2 regions of the Cedecea sp. B1(4) genome follow, and region 1 is predicted to be linked to the other one. Evidence: predicted binding sites of a transcription regulator. Region 1 holds the regulator's gene; the other holds the start of a gene.
What was found. The regulator Fur, encoded in region 1, represses iron uptake genes when iron is present. The targets are predictions, from matches to a motif close to ATAATAATGAGAACNACTATCAA.
Positions count from the first base shown of each region.

Region 2: a site for Fur is predicted at 2,194-2,216, ahead of feoA (ferrous iron transporter A). Genes of this name have one in related genera too.

Region 1 covers NZ_JCAHMZ010000008.1:36,600-43,285, forward strand. Annotated here, with positions in the region: gene pgm (phosphoglucomutase (alpha-D-glucose-1,6-bisphosphate-dependent)) at 1-1,016, opposite strand, end outside; gene seqA (replication initiation negative regulator SeqA) at 1,044-1,592, opposite strand; gene ybfF (esterase) at 1,767-2,534, shown strand; gene ybfE (LexA regulated protein) at 2,676-2,954, shown strand; gene fldA (flavodoxin FldA) at 3,134-3,664, shown strand; gene fur (ferric iron uptake transcriptional regulator) at 3,944-4,390, shown strand; gene ACR6JA_RS17285 (ChiQ/YbfN family lipoprotein) at 4,485-4,811, opposite strand; gene chiP (chitoporin ChiP) at 4,859-6,265, opposite strand.
Region 2 covers NZ_JCAHMZ010000007.1:62,262-68,947, reverse strand. Annotated here, with positions in the region: gene feoB (Fe(2+) transporter permease subunit FeoB) at 1-1,791, opposite strand, end outside; gene feoA (ferrous iron transporter A) at 1,845-2,069, opposite strand; gene ACR6JA_RS15655 (Tex family protein) at 2,521-4,857, opposite strand; gene greB (transcription elongation factor GreB) at 4,969-5,448, opposite strand; gene ompR (osmolarity response regulator transcription factor OmpR) at 5,687-6,406, shown strand; gene envZ (two-component system sensor histidine kinase EnvZ) at 6,403-6,686, shown strand, end outside.

The DNA of each region.
Region 1 (6,686 bases):
CACTGCGGACGGTGCTGGAACAGATAGTTAATAGCCACAGCCAGGTAATGGTTCGGGTTCATCAGGCCCGCCGGCGTGACGATACCGTGGCGGTCGTAGTCCGGGTCGTTGGCAAACGCCAGATCGAATTTGTCGCGCAGCGCCAGCAGACCCGCCATCGCACATTCGGAGGAGCAGTCCATACGGATTGCGCCGTCTTTATCCAGGTGCATAAAGCGGAAGGTCTGGTCGACCTGATCGTTCACGATGGTCAGATCGAGGTTGTAGTGCTTCGCGATACGGTGCCAGTATTCGATCCCGGAACCGCCGAGAGGATCAACCCCCAGCTTCAGGCCCGCTTTTTGAATCGCGGCCATGTCGACGATATCCACCAGCCCTTCGATGAACGGCTGAACCAGATCCTGCGCCTGAACGTGACCGCTTTCCCAGGCTTTATCCAGCGTAATGCGCTTCACGCCTTTCAGGCCGTCGGCCAGCAACGCGTTAGCGCGATCTTCAACGACTTTGGTGACGTTAGTATCAGCCGGGCCACCGTTTGGCGGGTTGTACTTGATGCCGCCGTCGTCCGGTGGGTTGTGGGATGGCGTGATAACAATCCCGTCCGCCTGAGGGCCGCTCTTTTGATTATGCACCAGGATGGCGTTAGAAATCGCAGGCGTCGGCGTATAGCCGTTATCTTGCTGCACAATGACGTCCACGCCGTTAGCGGCCAGCACTTCCAGCACGGAGATAAACGCAGGTTCGGACAGCGCGTGGGTATCTTTACCCACATAGCATGGACCGGTGATCCCATTCTTTGCGCGTTCTTCAGCGATCGCTTGCGCAATCGCCAAAATATGAGGTTCGTTAAAGCTATGCCGTGCTGCACTACCGCGGTGACCGGAGGTCCCGAATTTCACCGCGTGTTCGCTATTCCCCACCACTGGCTTAAGCACGTAATACTGCGCCGTAAGCTGGGCTACGTTAATCAAGTCGCTCTGTTGTGCAGGTTGGCCCGCACGATCGTGGTTAGCCATTGGCTCTTCCTTACTGACGCCAGGTTTTTAAATAGTGCCGCAAACCTTTTCAATCAGCTCCGCAGGGAACTGCATTGACTGCATGATGTGTTCGATCATGCTGCATTTACGACCAGTATTCGTATTGGTGATCACCCAGTATGGGGTGCCCGGAACATGTTTCGGCTTGGTTTGATTGCCGTTTGCCAGCAGCGTTTGCTCATCGCCAGCAAAATAGACGCGGGTGCGACCATGCAGCGATTCAGTGGCTTCGCCGAAGGTTTTTGCATCCAGCAGATACAGCGTGGACAGCACCATCATAAAGCGGTTTACGGCTTTATTCTGGGCAGCGTACTCGTCGGAAAGCAGCAGCTCACGAACGGCACGCACGCGATTACGAGCGGTGTTCGCAGGTTTTTCTTCAACAACGGGAGCCGCAGCGCGCTCAGGCGCAGCGGGCGTAGAAGTGGCGGCTGGTGTTTGCCCGGCGGTAAATTTAAGCATACGCCGTAAAATGTCTGACGCGCTCTCGCCGATGTGTTTAGTCTGGCTGGCAATATAGCGGTAAAGCTCGTCATCAACTTCGATTGTTTTCATCTTAATCCAGTGCGATATCTTTTCTGAATACAAGTCGTTGGGATTATAGGGTCAAATCCCAACAGCGAACAGGAGAGGCGACTCAAAGTCAGAGTAAACTGAATATTTGCCGCACGCCCGCGAGAATGCCAACATGATACCCTAACCAAACGAACCAAAATAAAGAACTTTGCCATGAAATTAAATGCTCGCCTGCAAACTGCGCAACAATTGAATAGCAATTCCCCTATCGTACTCATCCACGGCCTGTTTGGCAGCCTGGATAACCTGGGTGTCCTGGCACGGGATCTGGGTAAAGATCATGCGTTGCTGCAGATCGATCTGCGCAATCACGGGCTGTCACCGCGCAGCGATGATATGAGCTATGCCGCAATGGCTGGAGATGTTCTGGACACGCTGGACGAATACGGTATCGAGAAGGCCACATTTATTGGCCATTCCATGGGCGGCAAAGTGGTGATGGCGCTTACCGCAATCGCCCCTCAGCGTATTGATAAGCTTGTGATGATAGATATTGCGCCGGTTAACTATCAGGTGCGACGTCACGACGAGATTTTCGCGGCTATTCGCGCGGTCACCGAAGCGGGCATAAAAACTCGCCAACAGGCGGCGCAAATCATGCGCGACCACATAGCTGAGGAAGGCGTCATTCAGTTTCTGCTGAAATCCTTTGCTGACGGCGAGTGGAAGTTCAACGTGCCTGTGCTTTGGCAGCAATACGAAAATATCGTTGGCTGGCAGCCTGTCTCGGCGTGGCCACATCCGGCGCTATTTATCCGCGGTGGGAATTCTCCCTATGTTGATGAAAGCCACCGCGAGGCGCTGTTAAGTCAGTTCCCACAGGCCCGCGCTCACGTCATCGCTGGAGCGGGTCATTGGGTTCATGCGGAAAAACCGGATGCCGTTTTGCGGGCAATCCACCGATTTATCGACGCTAAGTAGAAAAACTGATTAAAAACAGACCGACCGGGCAGCTGAAGTCGCTAACGCGTTGGCGGGAATGGCGCGCTGATGTATGATGGCGCGCTTAATTGCACCGGCACCCTGCCCCTGCAGCCAGAATTTCCTGTCAGTATTCTAATCATGGCAAAAGAACAAACGGACCGTACTACATTAGATCTGTTCGCGGACGAGCGTCGCCCCGGGCGGCCGAAAACCAATCCGCTCTCGCGCGATGAGCAGTTGCGTATTAATAAACGCAATCAGCTGAAGCGCGATAAAGTGCGTGGTTTGAAGCGAGTTGAGCTAAAACTGAACAACGAGGCGGTCGATGCCCTCAACCAGCTGGCTGACGCCCGTAACATCAGCCGCAGCGAACTGATCGAAGAGATGCTGCTCGAGCAGCTTAAAAATCTCGGGTAACGCCTTCAGACACCCTGCAGGTTATCTGAAATCTCAAAAGGGTGAGCAAAACCATGTTGCAGACTGTGCACCCGGGCGTGATAGCTGTTTCCGCTGCTGGAGCTGTTCTGCTATGATTGCCCTATACGTGGGCATTGAACGGCCAGCATACTATTAAGTTTCAAGAGGTTATTTTACTCATGGCAATCGTAGGCATTTTTTTCGGCAGCGACACCGGTAACACCGAAAATATCGCGAAAATGATTCAAAAACAGCTCGGTAAAGACGTTGCTGAGGTGCATGACATTGCTAAAAGCAGCAAAGAAGATCTCGAAGGTTTCGACATTCTGTTGCTCGGCATCCCAACCTGGTACTACGGTGAAGCCCAGTGCGACTGGGATGACTTCTTCCCTACGCTTGAAGAAGTCGATTTCAACGGCAAACTGGTGGCGCTGTTCGGCTGCGGCGACCAGGAAGACTACGCGGAATATTTCTGTGATGCGCTGGGCACCATTCGCGACATTATCGAACCGCGCGGCGCGGCAATTGTGGGCCACTGGCCAACCGCGGGCTACCACTTTGAAGCCTCCAAAGGCCTGGCGGATGACGACAATTTTGTCGGTCTGGCTATCGACGAAGATCGCCAGCCGGAACTGACCGCTGAGCGCGTTGAGAAGTGGGTTAAACAGGTTTCTGAAGAACTGAATCTGGCCGATATCATTAACGCCTGATTTCCATGGCGCAAATGCGATATTTGCGCCATCTTGATAGCTTGTAGCAATGAAAATAATTGCTACAAGTTTGTAACTTTCTCGTACATCCCTGTACAATGTCTTCCTGATAGCTTGGCTGATAATTACTGTAAATGGCGACGCCGCCACGATTTTTCAGCCTTATTTTGCACCATACTTGCGGTTCCCATTTAGAAGTAGCAGTTCTATAATGAGACGCATTACTCTTTACGCTCACTGCAGTTTGAGCGAATCGTTAAGCAACAGGACACTTTCCGCATGACTGACAACAATACCGCATTAAAGAAGGCCGGCTTGAAAGTCACGCTTCCGCGATTAAAAATCCTCGAAGTGCTGCAAGAGCCGGTAAATCATCACGTCAGCGCGGAAGACTTATATAAACGTCTGATCGACATGGGCGAAGAAATCGGCCTGGCGACCGTCTATCGCGTGCTGAACCAGTTTGATGATGCAGGGATCGTGACCCGCCATAATTTTGAAGGCGGCAAGTCCGTTTTTGAGTTGACCCAGCAGCATCATCACGACCACCTGATCTGCCTCGACTGCGGTAAAGTGATCGAGTTCAGCGATGATTCTATTGAATCCCGCCAGCGTGAAATTGCCACGCGCCACGGCATCCGCCTGACTAACCACAGCCTCTATCTGTACGGGCACTGTGCTGAAGGTGACTGCCGCGAAGACGACACGGCCCACGATCCTAAATAAGTAATCCGCATTAACAAACGCTGCTTCGGTGGCGTTTAAAAGCAAAAACCGGCAGGTTTCCCTTGCCGGTTTTTTTATTAACTGAAAAAGGCTATCAGCTGTTATTGGCGCGAATCTCCTGCCAAATCTTATCGCAGCGTACCTTCGCGGCTTCATCATTGCCGCTCTTTCTTGCCTGGATACATTTCTGGTAATCCAGCACGTTCACCGTCTCTTTCTCAACAAACGCTTTATGCTGTTTTTCCTGACGCAGTACGTTCAGCACGCTCTGGCAGGCTTCAATTTTATCCGGATTGCCTTCCGCCGTATTGATACAGGCACTATAGGCCTGCTTCAGGCGTGAATCTTCCGGAGGTGCAGGAGGTTGAACGCAGGCAGACAGCGTGAATACAGCGGCGGTAATCAGCAGAATCTTTTTCATGTTCGGTTCCTTATAAAAAAACGGGCGCTTGCGCGCCCGGTTTCACATCAGAAGATGGTGAACGGAGCAATCACGATGAATTTCACGTCACGCTCATCCTGGAAGATGTTGCCGTAACCACCGCCCCAGCTTGGGATGTCGGAGTGGTTGTCGTACTGAGTGAAGTGCAGTTTGAACAGCGTGCCTTTCGCACGGCCTTCCTGCACGGTATACATGGCGTCGAGGCTGTAAGAAGACTCTTTGATCTTATTCGAAGCGAGATCCTGGCGGTTACCGGAAGCATCAAGCGCCCATGTAGATGGTTTTGCGTCCCATGCATAAACGTAAGAAGCACCCACTGCCCAACCCGGCAGGTTCCAGTTACTCAGGTCATACATTGCGCCGAAGAACACGGCTTTTTCACCGTTGGCGTTGAAGTCAGAGCGGTTATCCCACCACACATCCAGACGACCGTTGGAAGACGCGTAGGTTGGCGTCATACGCTGCAGGAAGTAACCCTGCTGGCCTTCTGCCTTCACCATGGTCCCTTCCAGACGCAGGTCAACCTGGCCAATTTTATAGCCTAAGGTCAGCGCCTGAAGCCATGCGGTGCCGTCATAAATATCGTTGATGGTGTTGTTCGCGGCTTTGTCACGGGTGCCATAGAACTGGTAGCTGGTGCTCAGCGGGCTGCCTGCAACGTCGAATTTGTAGCTGGCTTTAGCAAAGTACTGATCAACAAAACCTTGAGCCTGACCGAATGCAGCTTCCAGAATCAGGTCGTTTTTGAAGTCATATTTCGCGCCGATGGAGTGCAGGTAATCAACTTTGGTCTTTCTGTCATTCTGGTAGAACTTGTCGGTTTCCAGGTGCCATGGCGCCTTGTACTCGTTAGTCCACATGTAGGAGAAGCTCAGTGCGCCGGCATCACCGTAATCGAATGCGGCACCCGCTTCAGCCCCCTGGTAGGTACCAGGCATAAAGCTCCAGTGTGGCGCTAATAGGGTTTGGCCGGTTGGCTGAATGTAACCTGCACGAGCCCAAACCGGGCCGTACTTAAATTTAGCGGCGGCTTTATAGAGGCTGATACCGCCTTTATCGCCGGAGTAGTCTTCGCTGTAGCCTTTATTTTTAGAGGAGAATGCGATTTCGTTCGGGTGACCGCTGGCGCTGTCTTCGGCCATTTCAATGGCGGTAAAGGCGGCAATATCGAAACCAAACATGTCAGCCGCATAGCCGGACTGGAAGTCGAGGTTGGCGTTCCAGGTTGAGTGCGACAGGTTAGTTTTGTACTTACCGTCAGACACGTCTTTACGGTCACGTTCACGCTGCCAGTAATAGATGCCGCCGGTCAGCGTGGAGTCATCAACAAAGCCCGCGGCGCTAGCCTGCGGAGCTACTACAAAACCTGAAAGAGCGGTAACGCTTGCAATAGCAAGAGCAAGCGCACTACGTTTGCCACTAAACGTACGCATAGTTAAATTCCTCTTTGACGTAAAAATCATCGTCTGACGTGAAAAGCGCCAATGACGAAAAAAAGTAAAATTGCCTTACGGCTAAAAGCGGTTTTTGCCTAACACACCCGCATTACTGCTGCTCATAGACTATTTTTCGCGACGCGAATTATCAATGACTTTGTATCAGAGATTTCCTGGAGTATGACAGAGAGCACATAATCTATGTGCATTTGTAACAAAATTGCGCGGCAGATTATTAACCCTGATTACGATTGATTTTAAGAATAAAACTTCATTGAGAGCGCTTTCATTATAAGCATCAGGAGATTACGGGGAAGACATGACTTCCTGTGAAGAGATTTTCACAAAAACGTGAATGAGAATTAATTCGCATCGCGAATGTGTACACAAGGTTAATGACAGGTAAGCAAAAAGAAAA
Region 2 (6,686 bases), on a different contig from region 1:
GATATCTTCGGCGGTATAGAGGGTATTCAGCGTGCCGACTACCACTTCTTTGGCCATCGCGCCGGTAAAAAGCCCGACGGTGGCCTGCCAGTTGTCATCATGGACACCGATTGGCTTCAGCAGCGGCGTCAACACACGGCTGACGGAGGCAAGGGCGGAATCATTGATGCTATCTACTGGCTTGCCGCTAAAGGAGAAGCTGTTCAGAGCGCCGATGAAAATACTGACGATCACGATGACCTTCCCGGCGCGAAGCACGAAGCCTTTCAGGCGCTGCCAGGTTTGTAAAATCAGGCTCTTGAGGTGAGGGACGTGGTAAACCGGCAGCTCCATGACAAACGGCGAAGCTTCGCCACGCATGATGGTGTGCTTCAGCATCAGGCCGGTGAGAATAGCCATGACAATGCCGAGAATATAAAGCGAGAACACCACCAGCGCGCCCTGCTGACCGAAGAATGCGGCGGCAAACACCGCGAAAATCGCCAGGCGCGCACCGCAGGACATAAACGGCGCCATCATGATGGTCATCAGCCTTTCGCGCGGCGCATCGAGGGTACGGGCACCCATGACCGAAGGCACGTTACAGCCGAAGCCGACAATCAGCGGCACAAAGGATTTACCCGGTAAACCCAGCGACTGCATCAGGCGATCCATCACGAAGGCTGCGCGCGCCATATAGCCGGAATCTTCGAGGAAGGAAAGGAACAGGTACATCATGCCGATTTGCGGCACCAGCGGCAGCACGGTATTGATCCCGCCGCCGATCCCCTGGGCCAGGAAAATCGTCAGCCATTCCGGGAAGTGCAGCGTATAACCGAGCCACTGGATGCCGTGAATGAATATCGCCACCGAGCCGCCATCAAAAATAGGCTGCAGCGCGCCGCCGATGTTAATCGCCAGCAGGAACATCAGATACATTACCAGCATGAAGATCGGCAGGCCGAGGTAACGATTGAGGATGATTTTATCCATCGCCACCGTCAGCCGGTTGGGCTCGGCAGTCAGGCTATTGCTAACCGCGTCGCAGATGGAAGCGATGCTTTGGTAACGAGCATCTGCGATCAGCAGCGCGGGATCGTCAACGGTCTCCGCCAGGCGCGCGCGCGCCGAGTCAAGTTTGTCTGTGGCATTTCCCGCATACGCGAGGCTGTAGATATCCCCTTCCAGCATCTGCAGCGCCAGCCAACGGCGCTGCGTCACCGGCATTTCCTGCGGCATATCCTCGGCCAGCTTTTTTGCCTCTTGCAGCAAAATCTGCGGATAGTGCACCAGCTCGTTTTTCTCGTTGGGCTGCTTGCGGTCAATGGCGAGTTTCAGGCTTTCAATACCGCGCCCGCGAGTAGACACCAGCGGCACGACGGGGCAGCCGAGACGGGCGGCCAGCGCGTCGATGTCGATGCGAATCGCCTGTTTTTCGGCAATATCCAACATATTGAGCGCCACCACGCACGGGATGCCCAGCTCGAGTAACTGGAGCGTCAGGTAGAGGTTCCGCTCAAGGTTAGAAGCATCCACTACGTTGATTAACAGATCCGCATCGCCGCTCAGGATGTAGTGGCAGGCGATTTGCTCATCAAGCGAAGTTTGTGACGAAATGGTGGTGAGTGAGTAGGTGCCGGGTAAATCAACCAGCGTGACCTGGTGCTCAAGGGTGGAAAACTGACCTTCTTTGCGTTCTACGGTGACACCCGCCCAGTTCCCCACGCGCTGACGGGCACCCGTCAACTGATTAAATAACGTGGTTTTACCCGAGTTAGGATTGCCGATTAAACCTATGATTAAGTTTTTCATTTTATTCGTGAACTTCGTTGAATGTGCAAAATAACGCCAACGTTTCCCCGCCGTTACGCCACGGCTTCGATATTGACCAGCGCGAGATCTTTTTTGCGCAGCACCAGGCTTACGCGGCGCGTTTCGATATGAATAGGGTCGCCGAGAGGTGCCACGCGGACGACGTTGAATGAGGAGCCCGGCAGCATGCCGAGAGACAATAATTTTTGGCGATAAGCCGGACTTATTTCACTGGCGAAGCCGGTAATTTTCCACGCGCTATTCGGTATGAATTGCATAAGACCTACTTAGAGCTGGGCTCTGCATTGACGCTGACTGAATGATCGTTTTATTCACGAGTGATGCGTGTAATAAAAACGAATTAAGCTATCGGAAGAAAGAGAAGAAATATCGTTCAATGCAATGATAATGAGAATGGTTACTGTCGACAATATTTATTTTTCTGAGTGAATTTAACCAAAATAGGTATTTTTCTGGCTGATTTAGTGGGGGTGCTTTTAACGAGCGGAAGAAAGTGGTTTCTTAATTGCATGAAAAATAGAGTAATGGCTTCTCTTTAGTGAACGATGAATGTTATTTCGTTATTGCCGATGTTACAGGGATGATAATTGCTGGTTTCATGGCGGGGTAGATATTGAAAATTGATTTAGATCAAGAGTACGTTATTTTTCTGCTTATTGTCGGCGATGGAAAAAATAAGACCTCTCCCCGAAGGGAGAGGTCAGACAATTAACGCTTCTTGCCCATCGCAGCGGCCAGCGCATCCATCATCGCGCTATTCCCACCGGCGGCGTTTTCGCGCCCGCGCGGTTTTTGTTGTGCTGTTGGCCTGCCTTTTTGCTCGCGAGGTGCGTTGCTACCCCCATTACCGCGACGGCTGCCACCTTCGCCAGGCTGTTCATCAAGGCGCATGGTCAGGGCGATGCGTTTCCGCTGCAGGTCCACTTCCAGGACTTTGACTTTAACGATATCGCCCGCTTTCACCACTTTGTGCGGATCGTCGATGAATTTGTCCGACAGGGACGAGATATGCACCAGGCCGTCCTGATGCACGCCGATGTCGACAAATGCGCCGAAGTTAGTGACGTTGGTCACCGCGCCTTCCAGCACCATGCCCGGTGTCAGGTCGTTCATGGTTTCCACACCTTCGGCAAACTGTGCGGTCTTAAACTCAGGGCGCGGGTCGCGGCCCGGTTTTTCCAGCTCTTTGATAATGTCCGTCACGGTAGGGACACCGAAACGCTCATCGGTAAACTGGCTGGCTTTCAGATCGCGTAATTCACTGCTGTTGCCCATCAGGTCCTGCAGTGCCTGCTGAGTGGCGGCCAGAATACGTTCGACCACCGGATAGGCTTCCGGGTGTACGGTAGAGGCATCCAGCGGGTTATCGCCGTGGTTGATACGCAGGAAGCCCGCACACTGCTCAAAAGCTTTTGGTCCCAGGCGGCTGACTTTCAGCAGCTGCTGGCGGTTCTGGAAGCGGCCATTTTCGTCGCGCCAGTTGACGATGTTCTGCGCCATCATGCGGGTCAGGCCAGCCACGCGGGTCAGCAGCGGCACGGAAGCGGTGTTGAGATCTACACCAACGGCGTTCACGCAGTCTTCGACGACCGCATCCAGTTTTTTCGCCAGCTGAGTCTGGCTGACATCGTGCTGGTACTGGCCCACGCCGATAGATTTCGGGTCGATTTTCACCAGCTCGGCCAGCGGATCCTGCAGACGGCGGGCAATCGAGACCGCGCCGCGAATAGACACGTCCAAATCCGGGAATTCCAGCGCCGCCAGCTCGGAAGCGGAGTAAACGGAAGCGCCAGCCTCACTGACGATCACCTTCTGGGCGGTGACTTTCGGGAACTGTTTTTGCACATCCAGGAAGAAGCGCTCGGTTTCACGGGATGCGGTACCGTTGCCGATAGCGACCAGCTCGACGTTATGTTTTTCACAAAGGGCAGCCACGGCCACGGCGGCTTTCGCAGCCTGACCGGTATGCGGATAAATAGTATCGGTCGCTACCAGCTTGCCGGTGGCGTCAACCACCGCGACTTTTACGCCGGTACGCAGGCCCGGATCGAGGCCCATGGTGGCGCGCAGGCCAGCCGGGGCCGCCATCAGCAGATCGTGAAGGTTGCGGGCGAAAACGTTGATGGCTTCATCTTCGGCGCGTTCGCGCACGGTGCCCATCAGCTCGGTTTCAAGGTGCATTAACACCTTGATGCGCCAGGTCCAGCTCACCACGGCCTTACGCCAGCTGTCGGCCGGGGCATTGTTCAGGCGCAGATTCAGGTGAGAGATGATCAACTGCTCGCAGTAGCTCTCGCGCGGCGGCTCATCAAACTGCGGGTCGGCATTCAGCGACAGCTGTAAAATACCTTCGTTACGCCCGCGGAACATCGCCAGCGCGCGGTGAGAGGGAACGGTGGCAATGGCTTCGTGGTGGGCGAAGTAGTCGCGGAATTTCGCGCCTTCTTCCTCTTTACCGCTTACCACGGCGGAAACCAGATGCGCATTTTTCCACAAATAGTCGCGCACTTTTGCCAGCAGAGCGGCATCTTCGGCGAAGCGTTCCATCAGGATGTAGCGTGCGCCGTCCAGCGCGGCTTTGGTGTCGGCGACGCCTTTGTCGGCATCCACAAAGCGAGCGGCTTCCTGCTCCGGGTCGTGTGAAGGTTCGTTCCACAACAAATCCGCCAGCGGCTCAAGGCCGGCTTCGATGGCGATTTGCCCGCGGGTACGGCGCTTGGGTTTATACGGCAGGTAAAGGTCTTCGAGTTCGGTTTTGCTCAGCGTGCCGTTGATGGCACCGGAAAGTTCCTCGCTCAGTTTACCCTGCTCGGCAATAGACTTGAGGATGGACTGACGGCGCTCTTCCAGCTCGCGCAGGTAGCTAAGACGAGTCTCCAGTTGACGCAGTTGCGTGTCATCCAGACCGCCGGTGACTTCCTTACGATAACGTGCAATAAACGGCACGGTATTCCCTTCATCCAGCAGGCGAACGGCGGCTTCTACCTGTTCGTTTCTGGCCTGAAGCTCACCCGCAATAATGCGGCAAAGCGAATCATTCATCATGGCTTTTCATCTGTGTAGTACGGAAAATTCAGCAAACAGTTATACGGATCGGGGCGCGAAAATGCCAGCCGACGACCCACGGATATTGGGTTTCAGACAGTTCTGCGCACGTTACTCGGGTTTAGGGTACTCAATTTCATTGACGTACCACTGTGCTTCTCCCGCCGGCGTTTGCACCACGGCTAAATCGCCCACTTCTTTTTTGAGCAGCGCGCGCGCCATCGGCGAATCAATAGAAATGTAGTCCTTGCGGCCAAAAATCTCGTCGTAACCGACGATGCGAAAACGCAGCATGTCGCCGTCGTCGTTTTCAATTTCGACCCACGCGCCGAAGAAGACTTTGCCTTCCTGCTGCGGTGAGTAATCGACGATTTTCAGGCGCTCCAGAGATTTGGTGATGTAGCGAACCCGGCGGTCAATTTCACGCAGGCGTTTTTTGTTGTACTGATAGTCGGCGTTTTCGCTGCGATCGCCGAGGCTGGCGGCCCAGGTCACTTTCTTGGTCACTTCGGGGCGCTCTTCACGCCACAGATAATCCAGCTCTTTTTTGAGCTTTTCGTAGCCTTCACGGGTGATTAACGGCGTTTTCATCTTTCTGCCCTACAGCCTGTAAAATCAGAGTGTGATTTAAACCGATGCTCAATAAGGAATGCAACCGGTGCATTTTGGGAAGCAAGTCACCAAATTTTGATTTAAAACGTTGATAACCGACTGTTTAATATGCTTTGTAACAATTTCGACTAGAATGTATACCAGAATTGACTGGTTGTATTAGCGCAGTTTTTTAAGAATACACACTCAACTGTTCGAGCCTTTGGGAGTACAAACGATGCAAGAGAACTATAAAATTCTGGTGGTCGATGACGACATGCGTCTGCGCGCGCTGTTAGAGCGTTATCTCACCGAGCAGGGCTTCCAGGTTCGCAGCGTCGCTAACGCCGAACAAATGGATCGCCTGCTGACCCGTGAATCCTTCCACCTGATGGTGCTGGATCTCATGCTGCCGGGTGAGGATGGTCTTTCTATCTGCCGCCGTCTGCGTAGCCAGAGTAACCCAATGCCGATCATCATGGTGACCGCGAAAGGCGAAGAAGTTGACCGTATCGTCGGCCTGGAAATCGGCGCTGATGACTATATCCCTAAGCCGTTTAACCCGCGCGAACTGCTGGCCCGTATTCGTGCGGTCCTGCGCCGTCAGGCGAACGAACTGCCGGGTGCGCCTTCTCAGGAAGAAGCAGTTATCGCTTTCGGTAAGTTCAAGCTGAATCTAGGCACTCGTGAAATGTTCCGCGAAGACGAGCCAATGCCGCTGACCAGCGGTGAGTTTGCGGTACTGAAAGCGCTGGTCAGCCACCCGCGCGAGCCGCTTTCCCGCGATAAACTGATGAACCTGGCCCGTGGCCGTGAATACTCCGCGATGGAGCGTTCCATTGACGTGCAAATCTCCCGCCTGCGTCGGATGGTGGAAGAGGACCCGGCACATCCGCGTTATATCCAGACCGTTTGGGGTCTTGGCTACGTCTTTGTCCCGGACGGCGCTAAGGCATGAGGCGAGTTCGCTTCTCCCCCAGAAGCTCGTTTGCCCGTACGCTGTTGCTGATCGTCACCTTGCTGTTTGTCAGCCTGGTGACGACTTATCTTGTCGTTCTGAACTTCGCGATTTTGCCGAGCCTGCAGCAGTTTAATAAGGTGCTAGCGTACGAAGTCAGAATGCTAATGACCGACAAACTGCAGCTTGAAGACGGCACCCAACTTGTGGTGCCGCCTGCGTTTCGTCGTGAGATTTACCGCGAGCTGGGCATTTCACTTTACTCCAACGAGGCGGCGGA